DNA from 3 places in the Clostridium sp. Marseille-QA1073 genome. Region 2 is predicted to be linked to each of the others. Evidence: riboswitches for the same ligand, from Rfam matches in the RefSeq annotation. Region 2 holds a riboswitch; each other region holds the start of a gene.
What was found. Region 2 has a riboswitch for cobalamin ahead of hemA (glutamyl-tRNA reductase). Riboswitches for the same ligand answer to the same signal wherever they lie in the genome.

Region 1 (3,293 bases), on a different contig from region 2:
TAAGATCCCATTATATTGCCATACTCATTAATGGCTCCATCATTATAATTTACCTCTTTTGTATTTTGAGTTTTTATATTAAATAGTGGATTGGCATTTTTACCGTATTTGCAAATCCCCATATGAATTTCATAACCATATACAGATAATTTATCTCTATCAGTGTTGAAGACTTTATTATCAATTAAATCTGCTTCTACTCTAGTAGTTACCTTTTTCTGCTCAAAAACTGTCTCTATGTCTAACAGTCCTAATCCTTCTATTTCTGATAGATCTGTTTCTACACCATATGGATCTGTGATTTTCTTACCTAGCATTTGATATCCACCACAAATTCCTATTATTTCTCCATTTTTACTATATTCTTTAATCTTATCAAAAAGTCCAGAAGTTTTAAGTGCATTTAAATCTTCAATGGTATTTTTACTTCCTGGTATAATTAATAAATCAGGATTTATAAATTCTTCTACAGAAGTTATAAATCTTACTGAAACATCTTCTTCATTTTTAAGTGCATCTACATCAGTAAAATTTGAGATTCTAGGAAGCTTGATAACAGCTATATCAATTTTATTTGTTATCTTTTTATTTAATTCTACAGCTCCATCCTCATCTTCTAGAGCTAATGTAAAATGTGGTACAACTCCTATACACTGTTTTTTAGATATATCTTCAAGCATGTCAATACCTGGCTTTAATATATCTACATCACCTCTAAATTTATTGATGATAGTTCCCTTTATTCTTTCTCTTTCTTCTTCTGTAAGAAGCATTAATGTTCCTACTAATGAAGCAAAAACTCCACCTTTATCAATATCTCCAACTAGGACTACAGGCGCGTCTACAAGTTCTGCCATCCCCATATTTACTATATCTCTATCTCGTAAATTTATTTCTGCTGGACTACCTGCACCTTCCATAACTATAATGTCAAATTGATTTTCTAACTCTTCAAATTGAGTTTTTAGCATATCTCTAAACTCTAATTTCATATTATGATATTCCATTGCTGTGCTATTTCCGTAAACCTCTCCGTTTACAATTATTTGACATTTCTTATCACTAGTTGGTTTTAATAGTATAGGATTCATGTATGCTTCTGGCTCTAATCCACAAGCATAAGCTTGTAATACTTGCGCACGTCCCATCTCTTTACCATCTAAAGTTATGTATGAATTTAATGACATATTTTGTGATTTATATGGACATACCTTATATCCATCTTGTTTAAAAATTCTACATAGTGCTGTAACTAATATACTCTTGCCTACGGAAGATGCTGTTCCTTGCACCATTATCTTTGCCATATTAAAACTCCCTTTCAAATAAAAAAATAATAGAGGCAAACTCTCTAAGTTCACCTCTATTTGTATAAATAATCTGCAGAATGTCCCCTCATACTAATAGAACTTTCCCTCCGAAAGCTTTTACTTAAGATTTAGGCAGGTCTCCTGGCTTTTGATTCATTCTCCCCTTAACCTTCCCCTTTAAAAGAGTGGTATATTTAAGGTTCGTCATCATTTACAGTAGCGGGGGCTGCTGTGGAATTTAACCACATTCCCTTTTCACTTATAAAAGCACCTAAATTCTTATTATTGAATTTTTATATTGCTTTAATTTGAATTTAAATCTATCACAAATAAAATTATAGATTTAAATTAATTCTATGTCAAGTTATGTAACTTTATGAACTACTACCACTTATTCCATTGAAGTGATAACTTCATGGTCAATATTCCTATTGGAACAAGTTTACCCATACTCAAAAGGTCATTCCAACCTCACTAATTACTAATTTCGGTAGATTTTTACTAATATTTATATCTCTATCGTGATGTACAACACAATTCGGACAAATTCATTTTCTAAGTGATAATTTTTTACTTCTAAATTTTTATGCCCACGCTCTGAACATAGCTGAACTTTTTAAATCAAATAAAATAAAGTATGAAATTTTATTCCATCAATTTCAGATTTGTAATTTGTCCATGGAAATAATTTAAGTGAAGCTATCACTATTGATGAATCAAGTATTTTAATATTTCCTAAATCTTTAATATTTTCCTTTGAAACTTTTGGAGTCAATCTCATTAATTTAGCTATAGTTAAATTGAAAATATCAACGAAAATTTGTGGATTTCTTTCGCTATCATTTCTAGATGTACCAGCATGAAAGACTACTTGAACGATTTCTTGTAACTTTTCGTCATTTTTATTGCAGCTTCCATATCTCTTAATGAATCTAAAGTCTTTATTTCAGAGAATATAAATAATTTAAGATGCTCCTTAGTGAAAATTTATCATTTTTTAAGATATGATCAGACTAAAAATAAGAAATTAAAGATTTCATATGAAAAATTTCTAAGTTGAAACAAAAAATTAATCACCAAAGTATAACAACTACCGTAATATTGAAATTCAGTGAATAATTCAGTTCCAATTGTAAACTTATTCACAGTGCTCCCAATTATATGACACCTAATGACCAAATAAAAATTGTATTAAAAAGTGATGACAATCCATATCACATTCCTACTAATTATTTTTTATAATGCTCCCACTACATAAGCTTGTGAATCTTAGTAGAGCATCTTTATTATTTAGCATTTCTTCAGCTTGACTTATAACAATTAAAAGAGAATGCTCATCTATCATTGTGATTTTAATCTCATCTAATTTAATCTGCTCATTTATATCAATTTTTTATTTCATAGTATCTCTTATAACTCTTGGATGCTCTTGTCTGATTCATGAGAAGATGCAACTCCTAGTGCATAGTTTATCTCCATATTTTTTCCATAAAATATAAAATTTTAACTTAAGAATAATAAAATTCAATTTTATATTGACATTTTTTGATGCTCGTTATATAAGTTAATTGTAAAGATTATGTTAAGCATTGTTAATAATTTTTAACAATACGTTTTATTTAGCATATTGAACTATTTCTATTAAAAATTAAAATCACAAATGAGGAGAGATAACTATGAATAATTTTAAAAGAAAAACTCTTGGCTTATCATTAGCATGCATTATGTCTTTTTCTTTAGTTGCATGTGGAAATTCTGCTAAAACAGAAGAAACTAAAAATGACACTAAAGTAGAACAAACTGATAACAAAAATGAAGTTAAACTTGAAAAGGGTAACTGGGCTCCTGAAAATTACGCTGCTTTAACAGATCTTATAGAGAAATACGGCAAAAACAGCAAAGATTATGATGAAAAGAAAAAACCTTACGCTGTATTTGACTGGGACAACACATCAATAATTAATGATGTTGAAGAAGCGTTAC
Region 2 (3,293 bases):
ATGTATTTTTTATACTTTCTTGAGGTACACCAGCGCTACCAGGAATACCTTCTGTCATTACTCCTGAACCAGCACTTACTAAAAATCCATCAAAATGTCCATGATAACATCCAGCAAATTTTATAATTTTATTTTTATTAGTGTATCCTCTTGCTAGTTTTACTGCACTCATAGTAGCTTCTGTACCAGAGTTAACCATTCTTATTAAATCTATATTATCTAAAGTTTCACATAGATGTTTTGCAAGTTGTAATTCTAAGTTTGTTGGTGCGCCAAAGGCTATAGATTCTTCACAAGTTTCTTTTATTGCATCAATAACATCAGTGTCATTATGGCCTAGTATCATAGGACCCCAAGCACCAATGAAATCAATATACTTGTTTCCATCTTCATCGAATATGTATACACCATCACCTTTTTTTATCACAGGAGGTGTTATACCCATATCTTTTAAAGCTCTAACAGGACTATTAACTCCACCTGGTATGTATTTTTTTGATTCTTCAAAAATTTTAAAACTTCTTTCTGAATTCATTTTCTTCCTCCTTATTTAATTTATATCACAAAAGATTTTTTGTATTAATTTTAATGTTTCATCTCCATTACCTTTTAAAGTTTCCTCTTTTAAAACTTCAATAGCTCTATTTACATAAGCATTACTAGTACTTTTAATTAAAGTTTCAACTAATTTATCATTATCTTTTGTGTATTTTTTTTGAGTATAGGTTTTAAACCTGTTTTTATAAATGGAATTACCTTTATTTATCATATTAATGATATGAGGAGATAAGCTCCTAAGAGTTCTCCATTCATTATATTCTTCTATATACTTTTCAATTATATATTGGTGATTATCCATTATAACTTTTCTTAATTTTTTATTTTCCTCATCAATTATATGAACTTTATCTATATCATATACTGTGACATTTTTAAGTAGTTCTACATTTTTTTCAACATCCTTAGGAACTGCCAAATCAAATATTAATAATTCTTTATCACTTGGAATTTCATCTTTGGTTATAATAGCCTTAGGTGATGAAGTACAGCTTATTATGGTATCAACTAAATCATAATACTGATTTCTACATTCCATAGAAATTATTTTTACTTTATCATTATAGGTTAATAATTCATCTTTTTTAATCTTTTCTACATTTCTTCCTACAATGTATATATTATCGAAATTATTATCATTTCCTATTAATGTTTTATAGCAAAGTTTTCCCATTACCCCAAAGCCTATAATCATATAATTTCTTTTATTTCTCTTTATAGCTTCTTTCACAGCAATTGAAGATGCAGAAACAGGAATTTTATATAGAGTTGTAGCAGTTTTAAATTCCTTACCGCAAGCTATAGCATTAGTAAAAAGCCTTTCTAAAATGCCCTTTAAACTATTTGCTTTAACAGCAGCAAAATAAGCATCTTTAACTTGACCTAATATTTGATCTTCACCTAGAATTTTAGAATGAAAGCCACAACATAACTCCATTAAGTGTTTTATAGCAGCTTCACTTGTTGAGTGGAATATATATTTTTTATTATCTATATCCCAATTTAATATTGTAAAAATATTATTTATAATGTTTTCATCTACATTTTCAGAGGTAAAATAAACTTCTGTTCTATTACAGGTAGAAAGTATAACTACTTCATCGCAAATTCCTCTTAATTTTAATAAGCTTTCTTCTAATACATTGCTAGCAATGCTAAAGCAACTTCTTGTTTCTATATCAACTTCTCTATTTAGCCCTATTAGTTGAATCATCCATTAATCATCTCCTAGCTTATGTACCTTTACCTAGTATATTTACACAAATATTACGCAAATAAAAAAACTCACAATAAGTGAGCTTACATACTAAATCCTAATAGGTTACTTAAGTATCAACGCCACTTTCCTTCCCACCGAAGGCACAGCAAGTTGTTTATGGCAGGTCTCCTGACTTACGCATCAATCTCCTCTCACCTTCCCAAGCATAAGCTCAGTGGTCGAGATTCGTCTTCGTTACAGTAGCGGGGGCTGTAGTGGATTTTCACCACTTTCCCTATTATACTAATAATAGTACCATAAACTTAACATATTTCGTTGAGTCTAGTATATCATAAATACATTAGATTTTAAAGAATTTATTTTTAAAAAAGTCTAATTATTTAATTTTATCTTTAAATTATTGGTGTATATAAAGCTATAGATAACTTTTCTAATAAAGTTTTTAATTTGCGATTAAGCCAATTTCTTTAAAGATTTAGTAAAACTATTATTTTCTCAATTAGCATATTTTATAGATGTACTACTCCTAATTTTAATCTATCTCTGAGAATAATTAACACTTATTGGTATTGGAATTAAAACTACTAAATTCAAAATTCACAGTTCACAATTCACAATTTCGGATATTTCTCAGTGGTAACTGAGAAATTTAGAATTGATTAACTGTAGCGACGAACAGTGTTCGCCATATATTATTGAATAAATATTAAACTATAAGACGTATTAAAAAGAACTGACGAACACCGTTCACATCTACAATAAAACACTAGCAATTGTATTGCTAGTTAAAAAATCCATTAAAGAAATTATTTTAATCAAAAATAATTTCCACCTTAATTGTGCATTTTGCATTGTGAATTGTGAATTAAAATGTCATAGAGATATACATTAAATTTTAAGGTAGTTTATCTATAGAGTAATTTTAGAGGGATTTTTCATATATAGTTGAATAAATTTTAATAAAAGAATTTTAAGGAGAAAATAATTATGAAAACTTTAAAAAAGATAGTGGTAGTTACTTTACTTATGTTAATTTTCTTATACTTGGAAAATAATTCGATTGTTAAAAGTTATATAGAAATTGAACATAGTAAAATGGAAAATAATAATAAAATTAAAATAATACATTTATCTGATTTGCATTGTAAGAGCTTTGGTGAAAATCAAAAATATATTATAAATAAAATTAAAAAAGAGAAGCCGGATATTATAGCATTTACAGGTGATTTAATAGATAGTAGAAGATATGATGAAATACCTAGCTTAGAATTAATGAAAGAATTAGTTAAGATTTCACCAGTTTATTATGTAACTGGAAACCACGAATGGAGATACGGTAATGTAGATTATTTACAAAATAAATTAGAAGCTTTAGGAGTAAAGGTTTTAAGAAATAATAAGGAGCTAATAAAGATAAATAATCAAAGTATAGAAATTATAGGAATAGAAGATCCGTTAAGTAGTTATGGACAAGATAATGAAGCCAATATTGTAGAAAATTATCTTATGCATTTAA
Region 3 (3,293 bases), on a different contig from region 2:
AATCCAATACCAATTTTTATCCCATGCCATCGTGTTGTAGGTAGTAATGGTAAGCTTAATGGATATATTGGAGGAATAGATATTAAAGAACGATTGTTATTATTGGAGGCAAAGTGATGAAAGGATTAATACAAATCTATAATTTACTATTAACGGCTTATGGAAAAAGAAGTTGGTGGCCTGCAAAGACAGCTTTTGAGATGATGGTTGGAGCAATACTTACACAAAATACATCATGGACTAATGTTGAGAAAGCAATAGCTAATTTAGGAGATAACTTATCACCAGAATTTATAGAAACCGTTTCAAATAAAGAACTTGGAGAAATTATACGACCTAGTGGATACTATAATCAAAAGGCGATTAGACTAAAGGCCCTTACTTCATGGTTTAAAAAATACTCATATGATATTAAAAATACAGAGGGTACAGATGGACAAGTCCTACGTGATGAATTATTAGAAATTAAAGGAGTTGGAAGGGAGACTGCTGACTCAATTTTAACTTATGCTTTAAATATTCCTTTTTTTATTGTAGATACTTATACTAAGCGTATATTATATAGAATTGGATATGATATACCTAAAAATTATGATGAGTTAAGAGTTAAAATTGAGGAGAGTATACCAAAGGATTTATACATATATAACGAGTTTCATGGTCTTATTGTAGAACATGCTAAATGTTACTGTAAAAAGTCACCTAATTGTGAAGGATGCCCACTTGAATCTATATGTGAAAAGAGAATTCCCAGTAGCTATATAAAGTAATCAATATTTTAAGGGACGGTTCATAATTATATTCTAAATTAAGCTTTTAATTTTAGGAATAAAAATGAACCGTCCCTTAGAGCTTTAAACATATTAGAAAATAAAAAATACATTTAAACCTTTAAAAATATTTTAAAATATATATTTATGTAGTTTTTTGTCTACTTGTGTTAACTGCTATATTATTGTATAATTGGAATAGCGTAACAAAATTGAATAATAAAGAAATAGGTTTAGTGCAGATAATTGCTTGCATTAATTAAAAGGGAAGTTGGGTGAAAATCCCACACGGTCCCGCCGCTGTAAGAGTGTAGTCTTTTCAAATAAACCACTGGGAAACTGGGAAGGTAGAAAAGATGATGATACTTGAGTCAGAAGACCTGCCTATTTTTTCACCGGAACTCTACGAGTGATAGAGGGTGTTTTAGATATTTCTTATTTTACACAAGTAATAGTGAAACCTCTTGATTTTTGAATTGAGAGGTTTTTTTATATGGAAATTTTTAAAAGATATTCTATAGGAGGAATTTAAATGAATAAAAATAAATCTTTTATGGAAAAGGTGGTATAGGAAAATCTACAATAGCATCAAATGTTGCAGCGACTTTTTCTAGTATTGGACTTAAAGTTCTTTTTATAGGCTGTGATCCTAAAAGCGATTCTAGTAGAAATTTAATAGGCAAAAAGATACCATCTGTTATTAAAAGTCTTCAGGAGAAAGGAAACAATATCGCGGAAGAAGATATTATAAAGATAGGCTTTAATGGGATTTCTTGTGTTGAAGCAGGTGGTCCTGAAGCTGGAGTTGGTTGTGCAGGGAGAGGCATAATAACTATGGTGGAAGAACTTGAACATCTTAATATCCTTCATAAGTCTTGGGATGTAATTATATATGATGTACTAGGTGATGTTGTTTGTGGTGGGTTTTCTGTTCCAATGAGAGAAAAATATGTAGACGCAATATATATAGTCTCTTCTTCAGACATAAAGAAATGTCTTAAAGAAGATTTTGCAATGAAGAATATATCTATCTTATCAACAATAAAGAAGGGGACAAATTCTGAGAATTTTTATATAAATAATAGATATTCCGAAGTGAAATTTTTTGAAGAAGAAAAGAAACTTTTAGAGGAAATAAGTAGTGGAGATATTATTATAGCTGATCCTATTTTTCAAAATTTTATTCCATATGAAAATAAAGTGAAGTTTATTCCACTACCTTATTTAGGGTTTAGTGGAAGAGAATTTTCTCATATTGATTATAAATACATTGGGGAAAAAGGGTTCAACTATTTTAAAAAATACTTAAAAAATTAATAGAGTTTAGGAGGAATTTTTATGAATAAAAAAACAAAAAGTTTAAAATTAATAGTTATGTCAGTACTGTTATCATCAATTTTTATTATAGGGGGATGTTCAAATAATAAAAATAATGAGCCTACTGAAAAGGAAAGCACTAAGCAAACAAAAAAAGAAAAAACAGATGGAACTAAGACTATTGTAGATACTACAGGTAAAGAAGTTAAAATGCCTTCGGAGGTTAAATCTATTGCAGCAGTACCAATTCCATGGGCTTCTATAATTTATGCAGTTGATGGCAATGGGGAAAGAATTAGTGGAATGCACCCTTCAGCGCAAAAATCTTATGAAAAATCTATTTTAAATGATATGGCTCCAGAGCTTAAAAATGCAAGCACTAATTTTGTAGATAATGATTTCACAATACATATGGAAGAAGCAAAAAAGCTTAATCCTGATGCTATGATAATATGGGATTACCAAGAAGCTGAAATTGAACAGCTAAAAAATATTGGGATACCTGGTATTACATTAAAATATGGAACTCTTAAAGATCTTCAAAATGGAATAAAAGTTATAGGGGATGTATTAGATAAACAAGATCAAGCATTAAAATTAATAGAATATCATAAGGAAACAGAAGAATATTTTGTTTCAGTAAAAGATAAATATGAACAAAGTAAAAAGCCAAGAGTATTGTACTTAAGAGATGAAGAACTTAAAGTTGCAGGAAGTAAATCCGCTAATAATGCCTTTATAGAAATGTCTGGAGGAAATAATGTATCTAAAGATACTCCAGGCCAATGGGTAAATGTAACCATGGAGCAAATAATTGAATGGAATCCAGAAATAATCTATTTAAGTAATTTTTCTGATTTCAAACCAGAAGATATTTTAGAAAATAAGATTGAAGGACAGGATTGGAGTAAAATTGATGCAGTAAAAAATAATAAGGTATATAAGACTCCAATGGGTATTTATAGATGGGATGCTCCTTGCGCTGAGACTCCAATTATGATTAAGTGGATGTCTACTGTTCAGCAGCCAGAAATATTTAATAAATTAGATATAAAAAAAGAATTAAAAGATTTCTATACAAAATTTTTAAATTATAATTTAAAAGAAGATCAAATAAATAGAATATTAAATATAAAGTAGTGGTAGTTGATAATGAATAAATTATATGAACAGAAAAGAAAAAACAAATTAAATGGTCTATAATGA

Region 1: another riboswitch for cobalamin. It lies ahead of ACY1IQ_RS17400 (cobyric acid synthase); the one in region 2 lies ahead of hemA (glutamyl-tRNA reductase).
Region 3: another riboswitch for cobalamin. It lies ahead of ACY1IQ_RS02175 (nucleotide-binding protein); the one in region 2 lies ahead of hemA (glutamyl-tRNA reductase).

The regions. Positions count from the first base shown of each region.
Region 1 is NZ_JBSVQM010000024.1:19,204-22,496, forward strand. It holds gene ACY1IQ_RS17400 (cobyric acid synthase) at 1-1,307, opposite strand, end outside; cobalamin riboswitch at 1,425-1,600, opposite strand; gene ACY1IQ_RS17405 (hypothetical protein) at 1,927-2,091, opposite strand; gene ACY1IQ_RS17410 (HAD family hydrolase) at 2,987-3,293, shown strand, end outside.
Region 2 is NZ_JBSVQM010000018.1:268-3,560, reverse strand. It holds gene hemL (glutamate-1-semialdehyde 2,1-aminomutase) at 1-535, opposite strand, end outside; gene hemA (glutamyl-tRNA reductase) at 551-1,771, opposite strand; cobalamin riboswitch at 1,919-2,091, opposite strand; partial or broken gene ACY1IQ_RS14945 (metallophosphoesterase) at 2,765-3,293, shown strand, end outside.
Region 3 is NZ_JBSVQM010000002.1:63,890-67,182, reverse strand. It holds gene ACY1IQ_RS02185 (methylated-DNA--[protein]-cysteine S-methyltransferase) at 1-117, shown strand, start outside; gene ACY1IQ_RS02180 (endonuclease) at 117-770, shown strand; cobalamin riboswitch at 983-1,172, shown strand; gene ACY1IQ_RS02175 (nucleotide-binding protein) at 1,317-2,087, shown strand; gene ACY1IQ_RS02170 (ABC transporter substrate-binding protein) at 2,109-3,227, shown strand; gene ACY1IQ_RS02165 (FecCD family ABC transporter permease) at 3,290-3,293, shown strand, end outside.